2 linked regions of the Streptosporangium becharense genome follow. The protein of the gene in region 1 binds, or shares a complex with, the protein of each later gene. Links are inferred from orthologs where the notes say so. Each region holds a gene or a part of one and is shown on either strand. Other genes may lie near its edges.

Region 1 (9,435 bases):
ATCACCAGGTCGGCGTTGGCCCGGACCTCACGCAGGATGCCCCGTTCCCGCGCGATGCCGTCGACCAGGCGGCCGTCGCCCTGGAGCGGGTGGGGGCGGCGGACGTTCTCGAACCTGCGGACCAGTTCCTCGTCGCTGGCCTCCAGGAACACCACGCGCACGCCGACGCCGCGCCCCTCCAGCTCCTCGATCGCGGTGTTGAGGTCGGTGGTGAAAGCCAGGCTCCGCACGTCGACGACCGCGGCCACCTTGTCGGCGGCGAGCTTGACCCGCCCGGCCTCCTCGGCCATGGCGAACAACAGGCCCGGCGGCAGGTTGTCGATGACGAACCAGCCCAGGTCTTCCAGGGCCTTCGCGGCGGTGCTCCGCCCCGCCCCGGACATGCCGGTGACGACGACGAAGGCTGTGTCTCTCTCGCTCATGGGTTCTGCCCCTTCAAGGCCGACACGATCGTCTCGGCCGTCGAGGGGCCGATCCCGGGGACCTCGCAGATCTGCGCCGCGGTCGCCTCCCGCAGCCGTTTGACCGATCCGAAATGTTTGATCAGCGCCTGCCTGCGGGCCGGGCCGAGACCGGGGACCTCGTCCAGAGCACTCTGCTGAACACTCTTCGACCGCTTGGACCGATGGTAGGCGATGGCGAAGCGGTGAGCTTCGTCGCGTACCCGCTGAAGCAGGTAAAGGGCCTCGCTGGAGCGGGGCAGGATCACCGGCAGGTCATCTCCGGGGAGCCAGACCTCCTCCAGCCGCTTGGCCAGGCCGCAGACCGCCACGTCGTCCACGCCCAGCTCGTCGAGGGCCCTGCGGGCGGCGGCCGCCTGGGCCGGGCCGCCGTCGACGACGACCAGGTGCGGCGGGTAGGCGAACTTGCGCGGCCTGCCGGTCTCCGGGTCGATGCCGGAGGGCTGCTCCCCACCCGGCTCCGCCCCGGCGTCGGCGTCGAGGTCACCGGTGGCGGAACGCTCCTCCAGATAGCGCTTGAACCGGCGTGAGATCACCTCGTGGATGGAGGCCACGTCGCCCTCGGCGGAGCGCACGGCGAACCTGCGGTACTCGCTCTTGCGGGCCAGGCCGTCCTCGAACACCACCATCGAGGCCACCACGTTGGTGCCCTGGATGTGGGAGACGTCGTAACACTCGATGCGCAACGGCACCTGGTCGAGACCGAGGGCGTCGGCGACCTCCTGCAGCGCCCTGCTGCGCGAGGTCAGGTCGCTGGCCCGCTTGAGCTTGTGCTGGTTGAGCGCCTCCTTGGCGTTGCGCTCGACGGTCTCCAGCAGCGACCTCTTGTCTCCGCGCTGCGGAACCCTGATCTCCACCCGGGCCCCGCGGTGCTCGCTCAGCAGCTCGGCGACCGCCTCGGCGTCCGGCGGCGGCGCGGGGACCAGCACCTCCCTGGGCAGCGACTCCGCGGCGGCGTCGCCGTACATCTGCAGCAGGAACTGCTCGACCAGCTCCCCTGGACCGGTCTCCTCGACCTTGTCGACCACCCAGCCGCGCTGCCCCCTGATCCGCCCGCCGCGGACGTAGAAGACGTGGACCGCCGCCTCCAGCGGATCCTCCGCCAGGGCGATCACGTCGCAGTCGGTGTTGTCGCCGAGCACCACGGCCTGCTTCTCCATCGCCCGCTGGAGCGCCTGGACGTCGTCGCGCAGCCGGGCGGCCCGCTCGTACTCCTGCTCTGCGGCGGCCTCGCGCATCTCACGCTCCAGCCGCTTGATGAACCGGCCGGTGTTGCCCGCCATGAAGTCGCAGAAATCCTCGGCCAGCCCGCGGTGCTCCTCGGCGGTGACCCGGCTGACGCAGGGGGCGGAGCACTTGTCGATGTAGCCCAGCAGGCACGGGCGGCCGATCTGCCCCGCCCGGCGGAACACGCCCGTCGAGCAGCTCCTGATCGGGAAGACCCGGAGCAGCAGGTCGACGGTCTCCCGGATCGCCCAGGCGTGGGAGTAGGGACCGAAGTAACGGGTGCCCTTGCGCTTGGCCCCGCGCAGCACCTGGACCCGGGGGAACTCCTCCCCCATGGTGACCGCGAGGTAGGGATAGGACTTGTCGTCGCGGTATTTGACGTTGAACCGCGGGTCGTACTCCTTGATCCAGGAGTATTCGAGCTGGAGGGCCTCGACCTCGGTGCCGACGACCGTCCAGTCGACGCCGACGGCGGTCGTGAGCATGGTCTGGGTGCGCGGATGGAGGCCCGCGAAGTCGGCGAAGTAGGAGTTGAGGCGCTGGCGGAGGCTCTTGGCCTTGCCCACGTAGATGACCCGGCCTTCGGCGTCTTTGAACCGGTAGACACCGGGGGATTCGGGGATCGACCCCGGCTTCGGCCGGAAACCCACCGGACCGTTCACAGATCTCGCCACGTGAAAAGCCTATCGGCCCCCACCGACAGGATCCCTGCCCACGCGGCCCTTCCGGGCCCTCGGGAGAACCTTCGGCGAACTGCTGCGGCAACCGCGCACGAGCCCCCGGCGGACTCACACGGGAGCCTCGCACGAGCCCCCGGCGGAGACTCACACAGGAACCTCGCACGAGCCCTTGGCGGACTCGCACGGGAGCCCGGATGGAACACGGACGGGCTCCCACGGGAACCTCGGCCGGAACGCGGGCGGCCCGGCGGCCGGGACGGTTCCCGGCGGCCGGGCCGCACCGGTGCTCAGGCGAGGGTGATGGAGTCGCCGTCGACCTTGATCTGCTTCTCCTCCAGCGGCTTCTTCGCCGGCCCCTCCGTCACGGAACCATCGTTGATCTTGAACCTGCTGTTGTGGCACGGGCACACGATCACGCCGTCCTCGACGCTGCCCACGTCGCACCCCTGGTGGGGGCAGACGGAGGTGAATGCCTTGAACTGCCCGGCCGTGGGCTGGGTGATGACGATCTTCTGTTCCTTGAAGACCTTGCCGCCGCCCTCCGGGATGTCGGCGGTCTTGGCCAGGGCCTGCGCCCCGGAGTCGCCCGGCTGGGCCGCGGCGCCGGTCTCGGGAGCGGACGACGTGGTGGCAGAGGTGTCACCGCCGCCCGCGGCCGGCTCGCCGTACCCTGAGCACGCGGTCAGGAGCGCGGCCACGCCGGCGCCTCCGGCGCTCAACATCACCGCGCGGCGTGTGGTCTCTGTCATGGTCGCCCTCCCAGGGGGTCATCATCTTCAGGTGCGGTCCGAAGCCCGATGACGGTTCAGCATGCCGTAGGCCGTGTCAGAAAACTGTGAAGAAATACGCCCATCCCACATGTTCCGGAGCACCCGGATTCGCTGACCGGGAGAAAAACCCTGGTCACCGCCGGTAGTGCCCGCCACGACCTCCGGCCGGAACCATCCGGCACACCTCAGCTCTGAGGCATCCGGTCACCCGTCCGTACGGCGGGACCGCCGTCACCGCCGGTCACGGCCGCCCGCACGACGTCCGTGTCGAATCGCACCTGTTCCGTCCGTCGGTCATCGTTCGCCTCCATGACGTCCACGCCGTATCGAGCCCATTCCGTCACCGCCGATCGCCGTCCGCCCACACGGCATCCCACGCCGTACCGGACCCGTGCCACCGCCGCCGGGCCCCGCTGCGGAACGTCCGCGCGGGAGCCCGGCCTCGTCCCCGGCCTCAGACGCCCAGGATCTTGCGCAGGAAGCGGCCGGTGTGGCTCTCCTCGACCAGGGCGACCTCCTCGGGCGTGCCCGTGGCGATCACCGTTCCGCCCTTGGAGCCGCCCTCGGGACCCATGTCGATCAGCCAGTCGGCAGTCTTGATCACGTCGAGGTTGTGCTCGATCACGATGACCGTGTTGCCGCCGTCGACGAGCTTGCCGAGCACGCCGAGCAGCCGCCGGATGTCCTCGAAGTGCAGGCCGGTGGTGGGCTCGTCCAGCACGTAGATCGTCCGGCCGGTGGAGCGGCGCTGCAGTTCGGCGGCGAGCTTGACACGCTGGGCCTCGCCGCCGGACAGGGTCGTGGCGGGCTGGCCGAGCCGGACGTACCCCAGGCCGACGTCGTTGAGCGTCTGCAGGTAGCGCTTGATCGACGGGATGGAGTCGAAGAAGCCCAGGGCCTCCTCGATCGGCATGTCGAGCACCTCGGCGATCGTCTTGCCCTTGTAGTGGACCTCCAGGGTCTCCCGGTTGTAGCGGGCACCGTGGCAGACCTCACACGGGACGTAGACGTCCGGCAGGAAGTTCATCTCGATCTTCAGGGTGCCGTCTCCGGAACACGCCTCGCACCGGCCGCCCTTGACGTTGAAGCTGAAACGGCCCTTCTGGTAGCCCCGGACCTTCGCCTCGGTGGTCTGCGCGAACAGGTCGCGGACCTTGTCGAAGACACCCGTGTAGGTCGCCGGGTTGGAGCGGGGGGTGCGGCCGATGGGTGACTGGTCGACGTGCACGACCTTGTCGACCAGGTCCATCCCGGTGATGCGCGAGTGCCGCCCCGGAACGGTGCGCGCGCCGTTGAGCTCCTTGGCCAGCGCGCTGTAGAGGATGTCGTTGACCAGCGTCGACTTGCCGGACCCCGAGACACCGGTGACCGCGGTGAACACGCCGAGGGGGAACTCGACGTCGACGCCCTTGAGGTTGTGTTCCCGGGCACCCTTCACCGTGATCTGCCGTTTCCGGTCGCGCTTGCGCCGGGCGGCGGGGACGGCGATGCTCCTGCGACCCGACAGGTAGGCGCCGGTCATCGAGTCCTCGCAGGCCAGAAGCTCGGGCACCGTGCCGGAGACGACGACCTGACCACCGTGCTCACCGGCGCCGGGACCGATGTCGACCACCCAGTCGGCGGCGGCGATGGTGTCTTCGTCGTGCTCGACCACGATCAGCGTGTTGCCCATGTCGCGGAGCCTGATGAGGGTCTCCAGCAGACGCTGGTTGTCGCGCTGGTGCAGGCCGATGGACGGCTCGTCGAGCACGTACAGCACACCGACCAGGCCGGAGCCGATCTGGGTGGCCAGCCGGATCCGCTGCGCCTCGCCGCCCGCGAGGGTGCCGGAGGCGCGGTCCATCGTCAGGTAGTCGAGGCCGACGTCGAGCAGGAAACCCATCCGGGCGTTGATCTCCTTGACCACCCGCTCGGCGATGTGCATGTCACGCTCGGAGAGCCGCAGCCCGGCCAGGAACCGCGCGCAGTCGCCGATCGACATGGCGGAGACCTCGGCGATCGAACGGCCGTCGACCGTGACCGCCAGGGAGACGGGCTTGAGTCTCGCGCCCTTGCACGCCGGGCACGGGACCTCCCGCATGTAGCCTTCGTACTTCTCCCGCATGCCGTCGCTGTCGGACTCGGCGTGACGGCGCTGCAGCCAGGGGATCGCCCCCTCGAAGGTGGTGTAGTAGGAGCGCTGGCGGCCGTAGCGGTTGCTGTAGCGGACGTGGACCTGCTCGTCGTAGCCGTGCAGGAGGGCCTTCTGCGCCTTCTTGGGCAGCCGCTCCCAGGGGGTGTCGAGATTGAACCCCATGGCCAGGCCGAGCGCCTCGACCAGGCGGATGAAGTAGTCGCTGGTGTGCCCCCCGGCCCACGGGAAGATCGCACCCTCGCGCAGGGTCTTCTCCGGGTCGGACACGATCAGCTCGGGGTCGACCTCCATCCGGACCCCCAGGCCGGTGCACTCCGGGCAGGCGCCGAAGGGCGAGTTGAAGGAGAACGAGCGGGGCTCCAGCTCCTCGAACGACAGATCGTCGTAGGGGCAGTGGAGATGCTCGGAGTAGAAGCGCTCACGGTTGGGGTCGTCCTCAGGGAGGTCGACGAACTCCAGCGTGATCGTGCCGCCCGACAGCTGCAGGGCGGTCTCCACCGACCCGGTCAGCCGGCTGCCCGCCCCCTCCTTCACCGCGAGACGGTCGACGATCACCTCGATGTCGTGCTTCTCCTGCTTCTTCAGCGTCGGCGGCTGGTCCAGCCGGACCACCGTGCCGTCGACGCGGGCGCGGGCGAAGCCCTTGGCCTGCAGCTGGCTGAACAGCTCGGCGTACTCCCCCTTGCGGCCGCGGATCACCGGGGCGAGCACCTGGAAGCGGGTGCCCTCGGGAAGCTCCATCACCCGGTCGACGATCTGCTCCGGGCTCTGCTTGGCGATCGGGCGCCCGCACTGCGGGCAGTGCGGCTTGCCGATGCGCGCCCACAGCAGGCGCAGGTAGTCGTAGACCTCGGTGATCGTGCCGACGGTCGAGCGGGGGTTGCGGCTGGTCGACTTCTGGTCGATCGACACCGCGGGCGAGAGCCCCTCGATGAAGTCGACGTCGGGCTTGTCCATCTGCCCGAGGAACTGCCGCGCGTACGCCGACAGCGACTCGACATAGCGACGCTGGCCCTCGGCGAAGATCGTGTCGAAGGCGAGACTGGACTTTCCCGATCCGGAGAGTCCAGTGAAGACGATCAGAGAGTCTCGCGGGAGGTCCAGCGAGACGTCCTTGAGGTTGTGTTCACGTGCGCCACGCACGATGAGGCGGTCAGCCACAGCAGTCCCGACGTCGGTGTTGAAGGGTCAAGAGCGGTCGCGGGAAGAGTAGCGAGCGGGTCCGACAATTTCGCGGACCGGCATCCGGGGGGCTCGGGGTCCCGCCCTTCCCAGGTTACGGCCTTCCCCCGCGTCCTACTGCGCTCTCAGCTCTTTCAACTGCGCGGGCACCCCCCGTTATGCCCGGCGGCGGCGCCGGAACGGGATGATGGGAGGCGGGGCGGGCCGCACCCGCTCCGCGCCTTCCCGCGACCCCGTCTGAGGAGAATCCGTGACATACACCGGTGACGTGCACGTCGGCGGCCCCGCCGACGTGCGCGAGCTGCCCGCCCTGACGATCTCCAAACTGGCCGTCGGGCCCTACGACAACAACGCCTACCTGGTGCGGTGCACCGAGACCGGGGACGGTGTGCTCATCGACGCCGCCGCCGAGCCCGAGCGGCTGCTGGAGCTGATCGGCGACATGCCGATCAGCAAGATCGTGACCACCCACCAGCACGGCGACCACTGGCAGGCCCTGGAGGAGGTCGTGCGGGCGACCGGCGCCTCGGTGGTCGCCCACCCGCTCGACGCGCCCGCGCTGCCCGTCCCGGTCGACCTGGAGGTGGAGCACGGCGACCGGGTCACCGTCGGGGTGGTTAGCCTGGAGGTGATCCACCTGCGCGGGCACACCCCGGGGTCGATCGCCCTGCACTACCCGGGCCACCTGTTCACCGGCGACTCGCTCTTCCCCGGCGGGGTCGGCAACACCAACAAGGATCCCGAGCGGTTCACGCAGCTGTTCACCGACGTGTCGGAGCGGATATTCGACCGGTTGCCCGACGACACCTGGGTCTACCCCGGCCACGGCAAGGACACCACGCTGGGTGCCGAACGCCCCTCACTGCCCGAGTGGCGTGAGCGCGGCTGGTGAACCCGGGGCAACCGGTCGGGCCGCCCGCCCGGCGCGGGTGGCCCGCCGCTCCGCCGCACCGCTGCCCGCCCGGCGCGGGCGGCCCCTCGCACCGCTGCCACACCGCCACCGTGTAGATCGCGCGGTCACAGAGAACTCCAGGCGCGCGAGCGCTCCATCAGGTGACCGTGGACGAGAGCCACGGACGGGGCGGCCGGCCCACCGGCGCGGGTGACGAGGAACAGGGTGTTCAACGGCTGCACCTGCGGTCGGTGGAGCACCTCCACCGACCCGGAGGCGAGCGCCGGCTCGGCCAGGTAGCGCGGCAGCACGGACACGCCCGCCCCGGCCACCACCGCGGCCAGCACCGCGCGCAGGTCGGGGACGACGACCGCGACGCCGTTGGGCGGACGGCGGCCGAACTCGGTGCGCCAGTAACGGCGGACGATGGGCAGCTCCTCGGCGTAGGCGACGAGCGGCAGGTGCGCCAGTGCCTTGACCGGGTCACCGGCCAGCAGGCCGGCATCGACGGTACGCGCCAGGATCGGGGGCCCCACGAGCACGAACTCCTCATCGGCGAACGGGGTGGCCACGAGGTTCCTGAGGGTCGGGCGGACCGCGGAGACCACGAGGTCCAGGCGCGCGTCGGCCAGCGCCGCCAGCAGGTCGCCCGCCAGGCCGAGGGTGATCCTCAACCGCAGTCCCCGGCCGGTCAGCGGGGCCAGGGCGGGCAGGATGCGCGCGGTCATCAGCTCCGCGGGGCCGGCGATGCGCACCGTGCCCCCGTACGCCGTTCCGCCGTCGCCGAGGACGTCGAGGGCGGAGCGCAACTGGTCGAGGTGCGTGCCGATGCGCCGGGCGAGGTCGTCGGCCCGGCCGGTGGGACTCACCCCCCGGCGTGAGCGGACGAACAGCGCTTCGCCCACCTGCCGCTCCAGGCGCGTGAGCTGCCCGCTGACCGCGGGCTGGGTGAGCCCCCGCCGGGTCGCCGCCTCGGTGAGCGACCCGGCACGGTAGATCTCCAGGAAGGTCAGGAGCAGGTCGAGGTCGGGCACGCAACGCTCCAGCCATAAGAAATCTGATCGATCGGCTCAGATTAGTGGATGGCTCGTGATGGATCCGCCGTTGTCCGGGGCATCTGCGGGACGAACGGTCACCTCGCACCGGCGTCCCGCGGGGTATCGGGAAACGGGTCCCGGAAGGGACCGGGAAGAGGAGGAACACGCACCATGGCGAAGATTCTCATGATCATTTCTGCGGCCGACAGCCTGACGCTCGCCGACGGCACGGCCCACCCGACCGGTTACTGGGCGGAGGAGGTCGCCGCGTCGCACCGGGTGCTCCGCGAGGCCGGCGTCGAGGTGGACATCGCCACCCCCGGCGGCGCGAGCCCCACGGTCGACCCCGTCAGCCTGGACGAGCGCGGCGGCGTGGCCGAGGCCGACGCGAAGGAGTTCCGCGACTACCTCGACTCCATCGCCGACGACCTCGCCCGGCCGCTGTCCGTCGCCGAGGTCTCGGTGTCCGACTACGACGGCGTATACATCCCCGGCGGGCACGGTCCCATGACCGACCTCGCGCGCGACCCCGACCTCGGCAGGCTGCTCGACGAGGCCGACCGGCGCGGGCAGGTCATCGCGGCGCTGTGCCACGGCCCGGCGGCGCTGCTCAGCACGGCCCGGCCGGACGGCGGTTTCACCTTCGCGGGCCGGAGGCTGACCGTCTTCACCGACGACGAGGAGCACCAGGGCGGCCTCGGCGACAGGTCTCCGTACTTCGTCGAGACGAGGCTGCGCGAGCTGGGCGCCGTCGTCGAGGCCGGACCGGCCTGGGCGAGCAAGGTGGTCGTCGACGGCAACCTCATCAGCGGCCAGAACCCGCAGTCCAGCGTCGACACCGCCAACCGCGTGCTCACCGCGCTGGACGCGGACGGCGCCGCGTAGAGGACCGCGCACGGCACCCGCACGAACGGCGTCGCGCGATCCGCCCGCGCGACGCCGTTCGTGCGGGCGGATCGCGCGGATGGTGCGGGCGGATCCGGCGGCGGACGCTCAGCGGACCGGGCCCCGCGCTGAACCGGCGGTTGTCCCCGCCCGTCCGCCGACGACGG
Region 2 (10,211 bases), 3.4 Mb from region 1 along the record:
TCACCTCGCGCGAGGAGGTGCCGGGCACGGCGACCACGAGAACGGCTCCGGCCAGGCCGCGCATCTCCTCGCCGCTGACGGTGTCGAGACCGGTCAGCCGTCTGACGTCGGCACCGGTGCGCAGGTTCGTGTCGAGGCGGTCGCGCAGCCAGGCGGCCCCCACGCCGGAGAGCAACCCGGCCATGAGCCCGCTGCCGAGGTAGAGCGGTGGGCTGGGGGCGTCGGGCCCGGCGGGTGGCACCGCCTCGCCGATCACGGACCCCGGGGTGACCGCCACGGTCTTGAGCGCGTCGTACTTGAGCGTGAGGGCGGAGGCCTGGCGCCCGAGCACGCCCTGACGCTGGAGGGCGAGGGAGCGTTCCGGCGTGCCCCGCCGCAGATCCGGCAGGGTGGCCGCGGTCTTGGCCAGCCCGGCGTTGACCTGCCTGAGCTTGCCGAGCACCGCTTTGAGTTGCGCCTGCAACACGGCGGTGGCGGTCTCGCCGCGGTGGGCCAGGTAAGCGTGCGCGTAGGCGCTCGCCCCGGCGGCGGCCGCCTTGGGGTCGGCGGCGGCGTAGGAGATCTCCAGGACCGAGCTGTTGGGCGGCACGGAGACCTCGACGGCGCCGGGGACGCCTCCGAGCGTCCGTCCGGCTCTGGCGGCGACCACGGCGGACCGGGCGACCTGCGCCTCGGTGTCGAGGTTGAGGGCCTCACGTTGCCGGGGAGTGACCGGGTTGCCCTGCTCTCCGAGGCCCGTCGCAGTCACCAGGACCTGGGCGGAGGCGGTGTAGGAGCGAGGGGTGACCAGCAGCAGGGCCGTCGCGCAGGCGACCCCGGCGACGAGGAGCGACAGGACGGCCCGCCACCGGCGGCGCAGCAGCGACACGTAGTCCGCCAGGTCGCCGTCCGCGCGGTGGACGGGGCGGTCGCCCGGTGGCGTGCTCATGCTTCGGCGGTCTCTCTCCGGCGGAGGCGGGCGCTGCGGGGCTCGGGGAACCGGCCGCGGGTCCCTGGAACTATAGGTCGGATTTCCGGTTCCCCAAGCCGGTACGAAAGATTCTCTCCATGTCGATTGCGTCTATCACGAAATGATAACTATGGCGTTATCCGATATTTCATGTCACCCGACTCCGCTGCCCGTCGCGGAACCGCCGATTCCGTGACATGGCACGTCGGGGAGATGGGGGGTGCCTCGCGCTGGCGCGGCGGAATGGCCGCGTACGGCACGGAGGGGGAACCGTTGCACCCGGCAAATGCCTCTATAGATGCATTTCTCGACAAAGTGAGAATCGGCGGTTCGGGCCTCGTCCCGGCATCGGGTCCGGGCCTCCTCGGCCCGGGTGGCCCGGCCGCCGCGCCGCCGGTGGAGGAACCCGGCGGCGCCGTGCCGTCAGCGGACCCAGCCGCCCTGGATCAGCGGGTCGAGGATCCGGCGCACCGCGCGCTCCACGCTGACGCCGGTGGTGTCGATCTCCAGGTCGGCGTCCTCCGGCTCCTCGTACGGGTCGGAGACGCCGGTGAAGGCGGGGATCAGCCCGGCCCGGGCCTTGGCGTACAGCCCCTTGCGGTCGCGGCGCTCGCACTCCTGAAGCGGGGTCGAGACGTGCACCAGCAGGAAGTCGGCGCCGACGGCCTCGACCATCGCGCGGACCTCCTCGCGGGTGGCGGCGTACGGCGCGATGGGTGCGCAGATCGCCAGCCCGCCGTGCCTGGCCGCCTCGGCGGCGACGAACCCGATCCGGCGGACGTTGAGGTCGCGGTCCTCCTTGGAGAAGGTCAGCCCGGCCGACAGCAGTCGCCGGACCACGTCGCCGTCGAGGTAGGTCACCGTACGGCTGCCGCGCTCCAGCAGCGCGTCACGCAGTCCGCGGGCGATCGTGGACTTGCCGGACCCGGACAGGCCGGTGAGGAAGACCACCAGCCCCCGCCGGTGCGGGGGGCCGGGCAGGGAGACGGGTTCGGGCCCGGCCAGGTGCTCGGTCGCGCCGTACGCCTCGGCCACGCGCTCGCGCAGCTCCAGGTCGACGGCCTGTTCCCTGGGTGCGAGCGGTACCACCGTCAGGAGCGTGCCCTGCGGCAGCCGGTCGCGGGCCTTGAGCGCGGCGCGGACCACCGCGGGGCCGCCCTCGCCGAACGCGAGGGGGAGCAGCAGGATCGTCGCCCCCAGCTCCTCGGCGGTCGCCGTGATCTCGTCGAGGTCGTCCAGCGGCCCGCGCATGGTGACCGCCAGGACCTCCCGCCCGTCGCCCAGTTCCTTGCGCACCTCCGCCGGAGTGCGGCGCAGCCGCGCGAACGGTCCGTGCTCGGGGGCGTCGAGACCCTCGACCGGACCGGAGACGAAGCCGTCCGATCGCCCGGTGACGGTCAGCACGGCCAGCGCGGCGCCCTCCGGGTCGCGCAGGGTGACCCGGTCGCCGGGGGCGGCCGGGTGGTCGTCCGGCAGGGTGAGGGTGACCGGCGCGGGCCAGCGCGTGCCGTCGGCGAGCACACCGCTCCGGTCGACGGAGTGCGCGTCGGCCGAACTCATGAAGCCCGTCAGCGGCCGGAAGGCACCGGACAGCAGAAGCTCCAGGTCGGCCAGCTCGCGGGCGTCGGGGGTCCACTCCAAAGGCGCCGTCATCTGCTCCACAATCCTGATTGTCGGACTTCCTGGCCGCGCCCGCTCCCGGTGGACGCCCCTCGCCCGGGAGACTCTCAGATCAACCGGGCGAAATGGCTCTGGGGCTTGCGGATCACCATGGTTATCTCGTCGTGAGAGGCGGGCCGTCGTCCCCTGGACAGGGTCTCCACCACCGAGCAGGCGGCGCGGGCAAGCTTACCGAGAGGTCCCCGGAGCGCGGGCCCGCTGACGGCCAGGACGTCCTCGGTCACCATCAGCCCACGGGTCAGGCAGAAGGAGTGCATGCCCTCGCGCGAGGCGACCTGCTCGTACACCGCGGGCAGCGGCCCCACGGCGCCGGGCGGGGCGAACCGGTGCCACAGTGCCCGCCGCAGCTTCGCGGGCATCAGCCGCTCGCATGTCGCGTACGCCGAGGCGCGGTCGCGCATCCGCACCAGCAGCAGCCCGCCGGGACGCAGGCCGGTGAGCAACCGGTCGAGCACCAGCTCGGGGTGCTCGATCCGCTCCAGCAGGAACGGCACGTAGACGACGTCGAACGCGCGCGGCGGCACGGGCACGGAGCGCAGGTCGCCCAGTGCCCACGAGCTCAGGTCGGCGCGGGCGGACGTGCACGCCCGTAGCGCCGGGTGGTCCTCGTCGATCCCGACGACCCGGGCCTGTGTCTGCGACAGGTCCAGCGGATCGGGACGGCCGCACCCCGCGATCAGGACGTCGAGCCGCCGGCCGAGCAGGCCGGTCCAGTGCTCCCGGATCCGCCGACTTAACAGGTCGTCTCGGTCGACGACCGACCTCACCTCTGTCATGTCACAGAGGGTAGTAAACTATGCACGATTCGTCACTCCTGACAAGGGAGAGGTCGCGGCCAAGTAGCCTTGGGGGAATACCCCCCGTGTCGTCGCGGCCGGGGGCCTGTCGTGTTGCCGTCGTGGGGCTGTGGGCGATTCTGATGAGCCTTTCCGGTCTTCTTGACCTTGTCGTTGCCGAGCCGAGGCTGGCTTCCGTGCTGCGGGACGCACGCGGAGGCGACCTGTCCGACGTGGCGTTGGTGGCGCCGCCCGCGTTGCGGCCCTTCGCGGTGGCCGCACTGGCCGGGCGGGGCGCCCGAGGGACGGGCGGGACGGTGCTCGCGGTGACCGCCACCGGGCGTGAGGCGGAAGACCTGGCCGCGGCGCTCACGAGCCTGCTGGACGACAGCACGGTGGCCGTCTTCCCCGCCTGGGAGACGCTGCCGCACGAGCGCCTGTCGCCGCGCAGCGACACCGTCGGCCAGCGGCTGGCCGTGCTGCGCAGGCTGTCCCACCCGGTGCCGGGAGACGCCGCCGCGGGCCCGCTGAATGTGATCGTCGCGCCGATCAGGGCGTTGCTCCAGCCGATCGTGCGGGGTCTGGGCGACCTGCGGCCGGTGCGGCTGCGCGCCGGGGACGACGCCGACCTCGACGGGGTCGTCCACAGCCTTGTGGAGAACGGCTACCACCGGGTCGACATGGTGGAGAAGCGCGGCGAGGTCGCGGTCAGGGGCGGCCTGCTCGACGTCTTCCCGCCCACCGAGGAGCACCCGCTGCGGCTGGAGTTCTGGGGCGACACCGTGGAGGAGATCCGCTGGTTCAAGGTCGCCGACCAGCGCTCGCTGGAGGTGGCCGAGGGCGGCCTGTTCGCCGCCCCCTGCCGGGAACTGCTGCTGACCGACGACGTCAGGCGCAGGGCGAGTGAGCTGGCCGAGCGCCATCCGTCGCTGGCGGAGATCCTCCAGCAGCTGGCCGACGGCATCCCGGTGGAGGGCATGGAGGCGTTCGCCCCGGTGCTCGCCGGGGAGATGGACCTGCTGATCGACCACCTGCCGGAGCGCTCGGCGGTCTTCGTGTGCGACCCGGAGCGCATCCGCGGGCGAGCCGACGAGCTGGTGCGGACCAGCCAGGAGTTCCTCGAGGCGTCCTGGATCAACGCGGCGTCCGGCGGGGAGGCGCCGATCGACCTGGGGGCGGCGGCGTTCCGGACCCTGGAGGAGGTCCGCGACCACGCGCGCGAGCTCGGCCGGCCCTGGTGGTCGATCGCGCCGTTCGCCGCGGGCGCCTCCGGCGCGGATCCGGACGCGGGCCTTCCGGATGCCGCGGGCGACGGCCCCGGCGGGGTCGCGGGCGTGGGCCTTCCGGGCGCCGCGGGTGACGGCGGAGACGCGGACGGCGGACCCGGCGGCCCGATCGTCCTGGGGGCACGTGAGGCGGAGGCGTACCGCGGTGACACCCAGCGGGCACTGTCCGACATCAAGGGCTGGCTCGACGAGGACAAGGTCGTCGTCCTGCTCAGCGAGGGCCACGGGCCCGCCGAGCGCATGGTCGAGCTGCTCAGGGGCGTCGACCTGCCGGCGCGGCTGGAGCCGGGCCTGGACCGCGTGCCCGACCCGAAGGTCGTCCACGTCACCACCGGCCTGATCGAGCACGGCTTCGTCACCCCCACCCTGGCCGTCCTGACCCACCTCGACCTGGTCGGCCAGAAGGCGTCCACCAAGGACATGCGGCGCCTGCCGTCCCGGCGCCGCAACATGGTCGACCCGCTCCAGCTCAAGGTCGGCGACCACGTGGTGCACGAGCAGCACGGCGTGGGCCGCTACGTCGAGATGGTCCAGCGGACCGTCCAAGGCGCCACCCGCGAGTACCTGGTCATCGAGTACGCCAAGGGCGACCGGCTCTACGTGCCCACCGACCAGCTCGACGAGGTCACCCGTTACGTCGGCGGCGAGGCGCCCACGCTGAACCGGATGGGCGGCGCCGACTGGGCCAAGGCCAAGAGCAAGGCGCGCAAGGCCGTCAAGGAGATCGCCGGCGAGCTCATCCGCCTCTACTCCGCGCGCATGGCCTCCCCCGGGCACGCGTTCGCGCCCGACTCCCCCTGGCAGCGGGAGATGGAGGACGCCTTCCCGTACGCCGAGACGGCCGACCAGCTGGAGGCCATCGACGAGGTCAAGCGCGACATGGAGCGCCCGGTCCCGATGGACCGGCTGATCTGCGGCGACGTCGGCTACGGCAAGACCGAGATCGCGGTGCGGGCGGCCTTCAAAGCCGTGCAGGACGGCAAGCAGGTCGCCGTCCTGGTGCCGACCACCTTGCTGGTCCAGCAGCACCTGTCGACCTTCGCCGAGCGTTTCTCCGGGTTCCCGCTGAACGTCAGGCCGTTGTCGCGCTTCCAGACCGACGCCGAGGTCAAGGCGACCGTGGAGGGGCTGCGCGAGGGCTCGGTCGACGTGGTGATCGGCACGCACCGGCTGTTCTCGCCCGAGATCAGGTTCAAGGACCTGGGCCTGATCATCATCGACGAGGAGCAGCGGTTCGGCGTCGAGCACAAGGAGGCCATGAAGCACCTGCGGACGCAGGTCGACGTGCTGGCCATGTCCGCCACCCCCATCCCGCGCACCCTGGAGATGGGCCTCACCGGCATCCGAGAGATGTCGACGATCCTGACCCCGCCGGAGGAGCGGCACCCGATCCTCACCTTCGTCGGCCCGTACGACGAGAAGCAGATCGGCGCCGCGATCCGCCGCGAGCTGATGCGTGACGGGCAGGTCTTCTTCGTCCACAACCGGGTCGCCAGCATCAACAAGGTCGCCGCGACGCTCCGCGGGCTCGTCCCCGAGGCCAGGGTTGCCGTCGCGCACGGCCAGATGCAGGAGCACCAGCTGGAGAAGATCATGGTGGGCTTCTGGGAACGTGAGTACGACGTGCTCGTCTCCACCACGATCGTCGAGTCGGGCCTGGACGTCCCCAACGCCAACACCCTGATCGTCGACCGGGCCGACAACTACGGCCTGTCCCAGCTGCACCAGCTGCGCGGGCGGGTCGGCCGGGGCCGGGAGCGCGGCTACGCCTACTTCCTCTACCCGCCGGAGAAGCCGCTCACCGAGACCGCCCACGAGCGTCTGGCCACCATCTCCCAGCACACCGAGATGGGTGCGGGCATGTACGTGGCGATGAAGGACCTGGAGATCCGCGGCGCGGGCAACATCCTCGGCGCCGAGCAGTCGGGCTTCATCGCGGGTGTCGGCTTCGACCTGTACGTGCGCATGATGGCCGAGGCCGTGCAGGAGCAGAAGGCCAGGCTCTCGGGCGACCAGCAGGAGGAGGAGCGGCCCGAGGTCAGAGTCGAGCTGCCGATCAACGCGCACATCCCGCACGACTACGTCACCTCCGAGCGGTTGCGCCTGGAGGCGTACAAGCGGATCGCCGCGATCGGCTCCGACTCCGACATCGGCGCGGTGCGCGACGAGCTCGCCGACCGCTACGGCCGTCCGCCGCAGGAGGTCGAGAACCTCCTGGAGGTGGCCCGCTTCCGCATCCGGGCTCGGAAGGCAGGGCTGAGCGACGTCACGCTCCAGGGGCAGAACATCCGGTTCGCGCCGGTGGAGCTGAAGGACTCCCAGCAGGTCAGGCTCCAGCGGCTGTACCCGAAGGCGCTGCTGAAGCAGGCGGCCGGTACGTTGCTGGTGCCGGTGCCCAAGACCCGGCCCCTCGGCGGCCAGCCGCTGCGGGACCTGGATCTGCTCAAGTGGTGCGGCGACCTCGTCGAGGCCATGTTCCTCGAAGGCGTGCAGGTAAAGTAAGCGGCGTTTGTCGTGAAGGGAACGCATGTGAAGTCGACTCGAGTGCGCGTCATCCTGGCGGTCGCCGCCGCGGGAGTCGCGCTGACCGCCTGCTCTCCGAACCAGGCGGGTTCCGCGGCCATCGTGGCCGGGGAGCGGATCACCTCCAGCGAGCTGGACCGGAACGTGCAGGAGTACGAGGCGGCGCTGGCCAAGGCCAACATCTCCGCCTCGCAGCTGAACTTCCCCGGCAGCGTCCCGCAGGCGGTGCTCTTCCAGCTCGTCACCATGAAGCGGACCGCCAAGGCCGCGGAGAGCAAGGGCATGACGGCCACCGAGGGGGAGGTCGATCAGGTGATCGCCGCCGCCGGGGGGCAGGCGGCGTTCGAGCAGCGGATGGTCCAGCAGGCCATCGCACCCTCGCGGATCCGCGAGGTCGTCAGGTCCAACCTGATGTTCAACAAGCTCATCGCCAAGTACGGCGGCGGTGCCGACGACGCCGCGGTCCAGCGCGGCCAGGTGCAGGCGGCCCAGGACCTGCAGGCGGTGAAGGTCGTCTGGAACCCCCGCTACGGCACGTTCAACGAGCAGCGGAGCGAGCAGCAGCCGCAGCTCTTCCTGGACAACGACCGGTTCGGCAAGCTCCCCGCCGCCGGGGCCGCTGCGCAGCCGCAGTAGCCTCGGCGCCATGCCGCTGATCGTCGTCACCACCTCGCCCCGGGTCGCCCCGGGGCTGCTCAGCCGCCGCGCCTGGCAGGTCCTGGAGGAGGGGCCGGTCCGCACCGGCTCCGCAGGCCATCCGCTGCTGCCCTACCTCGCCGAGGCCGGCGTCGAGGTCGAGGTGGTCACCCCCGACCCCGCCGCGCTGGCCCGTGAGGCCCGCGAGGCGACCGTCGTGTGGCTGGAGGCCGACGAGGCGCTGATGCGTTCCATCGGCCACGCCGCGGTGGCGCTCGACGACCCGCCGGTGATCGAGGTCGTGCCGGGCTCCTACGACCTACCCGGGGCACGGCTGCTCGACCTGGTGGCGGTGATGGACCGGCTGCGGGTCAACTGCCCGTGGGACGCCCGGCAGACCCACGAGTCGCTGGCCCCGTACCTCATCGAAGAGGCGTACGAGGTGCTGGAGACCATCGAGGAGGGCGACCACGCGGCGCTCCGCGAGGAACTGGGCGACCTGTTGCTGCAGGTCGCCTTCCACGCGCGGGTCGCCCGCGACCGGCCCGACGGGTTCGACGTCGACGACGTGGCGGACGGGATCGTCGCCAAGCTCGTCCGCCGCCACCCGCACGTCTTCGCCGACACCGAGGTCGAGGACGCGGGCGAGGTCAGCGCCAACTGGGAGACCATCAAGGCGGCCGAGCGCGCCGCCAAGAACGGCGGCGACCCGGGTTCCGCCGTCGACGGCGTCCCGATGGGGCAGCCCGCGCTGTCCCTCGCCGCCCAGCTCCTGCGCCGCGCCGAGCGTGCCGGGGCGTCCACCGGCCTGCCCGAGGGCATCCCCGCCGACGGTCTCGGCGCCCGGCTCTTCGAGCTCGTCCGCCAGGCGCACGAAGCCGGCCTCGACCCGGAGGCCGAGCTGCGCGCCGTCGCCCGCGCCTACCGCGACCGCGTCCGGGATGCCTGACGGTCTTCCGACGGCCCGACGACGGCCGCCCGGCGGGCCTGACGGCCTGACGGTCGTGGGCCGACGATGGCCGCCCGGTGGGCCTGACAGCCGTCCGGTGAGCTGACGGCCGTTTGGCGGGCCGACGCCGCCCGGCGGGCCGGTGGCCCGGTCACCGGCCCGGCCGGCCGCCGCGGGAGGTGCCCCTCGCAGTACCGGTAAGTAGGTCTCGATAGGCTGCTGAGGCATACCGTCCTGCGACCTTAGGAGCGCTTCGTGGCTTCCATCGAGGGTGTCACCGCCCGCGAGATCCTTGACTCCCGGGGCAACCCGACCGTCGAGGTCGAGATCCTCCTGGACGACGGCAGCCAGGGCCGCGCCGCGGTTCCCAGCGGCGCGTCCACCGGCCAGTTCGAGGCCGTCGAGCTGCGCGACGGTGACGGACGTTACGGCGGCAAGGGCGTGGAGAAGGCCGTCCTCGGGGTCACCGACGAGATCGCCGAGGAGATCATCGGGTTCGACGCCGCCGAGCAGCGCAGCATCGACCAGGTCATGATCGACCTGGACGGCACGCCCAACAAGGAGCGCCTGGGCGCCAACGCCATCCTGGGCGTCTCGCTGGCCGTGGCCAGGGCCGCCGCGCAGAGCGCGGAGCTGCCGCTGTTCCGCTACGTCGGCGGGCCCAACGCGCACGTGCTCCCGGTGCCGATGATGAACATCCTGAACGGTGGCGCGCACGCCGACACCAACGTCGACATCCAGGAGTTCATGATCGCCCCGATCGGGGCGGAGTCGTTCCGCGAGGCCGTGCGGATGGGCACCGAGGTCTACCACGCCCTGAAGTCGGTGCTGAAGGAGAAGGGCTACGCCACGGGTCTCGGCGACGAGGGCGGCTTCGCGCCGAACCTGCCGTCCAACCGCGACGCGCTGGACCTCATCCTGGTCGCGATCGAGAAGGCCGGTTACGTGCCCGGCGACGACGTCGCCCTGGCGCTCGACGTGGCCGCCTCGGAGTTCCACTCCGACGGCGTCTACACCATCGACGGCAAGGGCCTGTCCGCCACCGAGCTGATCGCCTTCTACGAGGACCTGGTCGCGAACTACCCGCTCGTCTCCATCGAGGACCCGCTGAACGAGGAGGACTGGGAGGGCTGGAAGGCCATCACCACGGCCCTCGGCGACAAGGTCCAGCTCGTCGGCGACGACCTGTTCGTGACCAACCCCGCGCGGCTGGGCCGCGGCATCGCCGAGGGCACCGCCAACGCGTTGCTGGTCAAGGTCAACCAGATCGGCACCCTCACCGAGACCCTCGACGCCGTCGACCTGGCGCACCGCAGCGGCTACCGCTGCATGATGAGCCACCGTTCCGGCGAGACCGAGGACACCACGATCGCCGACCTCGCGGTGGCCACCAACTGCGGCCAGATCAAGAC

The links.
Region 2: the proteins of uvrA (region 1) and mfd are in contact, whole or in part, in a crystal structure (PDB 4DFC), measured with the Escherichia coli proteins. The link is inferred for Streptosporangium becharense from one-to-one orthologs.

Annotation. Positions count from the first base shown.
Region 1 is NZ_JACHMP010000001.1:1,164,879-1,174,313, forward strand. The notes cover bases 3,393-6,803. They hold uvrA (excinuclease ABC subunit UvrA), read right to left. Parts: upstream 6,434-6,803; coding sequence 3,593-6,433; downstream 3,393-3,592. Other genes in these bases: F4562_RS05105 (MBL fold metallo-hydrolase), read left to right, coding at 6,705-6,803. Outside these bases: RNase adapter RapZ, read right to left, coding at 1-422; excinuclease ABC subunit UvrC, read right to left, coding at 419-2,350; F4562_RS05095 (Rieske (2Fe-2S) protein), read right to left, coding at 2,656-3,117; more of F4562_RS05105, read left to right, coding at 6,804-7,346; F4562_RS05110 (LysR family transcriptional regulator), read right to left, coding at 7,472-8,380; F4562_RS05115 (type 1 glutamine amidotransferase domain-containing protein), read left to right, coding at 8,555-9,268. UniProt on the Escherichia coli protein: The UvrABC repair system catalyzes the recognition and processing of DNA lesions. UvrA is an ATPase and a DNA-binding protein. A damage recognition complex composed of 2 UvrA and 2 UvrB subunits scans DNA for abnormalities.
Region 2 is NZ_JACHMP010000001.1:4,608,895-4,619,105, forward strand. Bases 3,207-7,393 are described here. They hold mfd (transcription-repair coupling factor), read left to right. Parts: upstream 3,207-3,548; coding sequence 3,549-7,193; downstream 7,194-7,393. Other genes in these bases: F4562_RS20410 (class I SAM-dependent methyltransferase), read right to left, coding at 3,207-3,405; F4562_RS20420 (SurA N-terminal domain-containing protein), read left to right, coding at 7,221-7,393. In the rest of the region: F4562_RS20400 (Wzz/FepE/Etk N-terminal domain-containing protein), read right to left, coding at 1-928; cysC (adenylyl-sulfate kinase), read right to left, coding at 1,373-2,602; more of F4562_RS20410, read right to left, coding at 2,677-3,206; more of F4562_RS20420, read left to right, coding at 7,394-7,850; F4562_RS20425 (nucleoside triphosphate pyrophosphohydrolase), read left to right, coding at 7,861-8,799; eno (phosphopyruvate hydratase), read left to right, coding at 9,055-10,211. UniProt on the Escherichia coli protein: Couples transcription and DNA repair by recognizing RNA polymerase (RNAP) stalled at DNA lesions. Mediates ATP-dependent release of RNAP and its truncated transcript from the DNA, and recruitment of nucleotide excision repair machinery to the damaged site.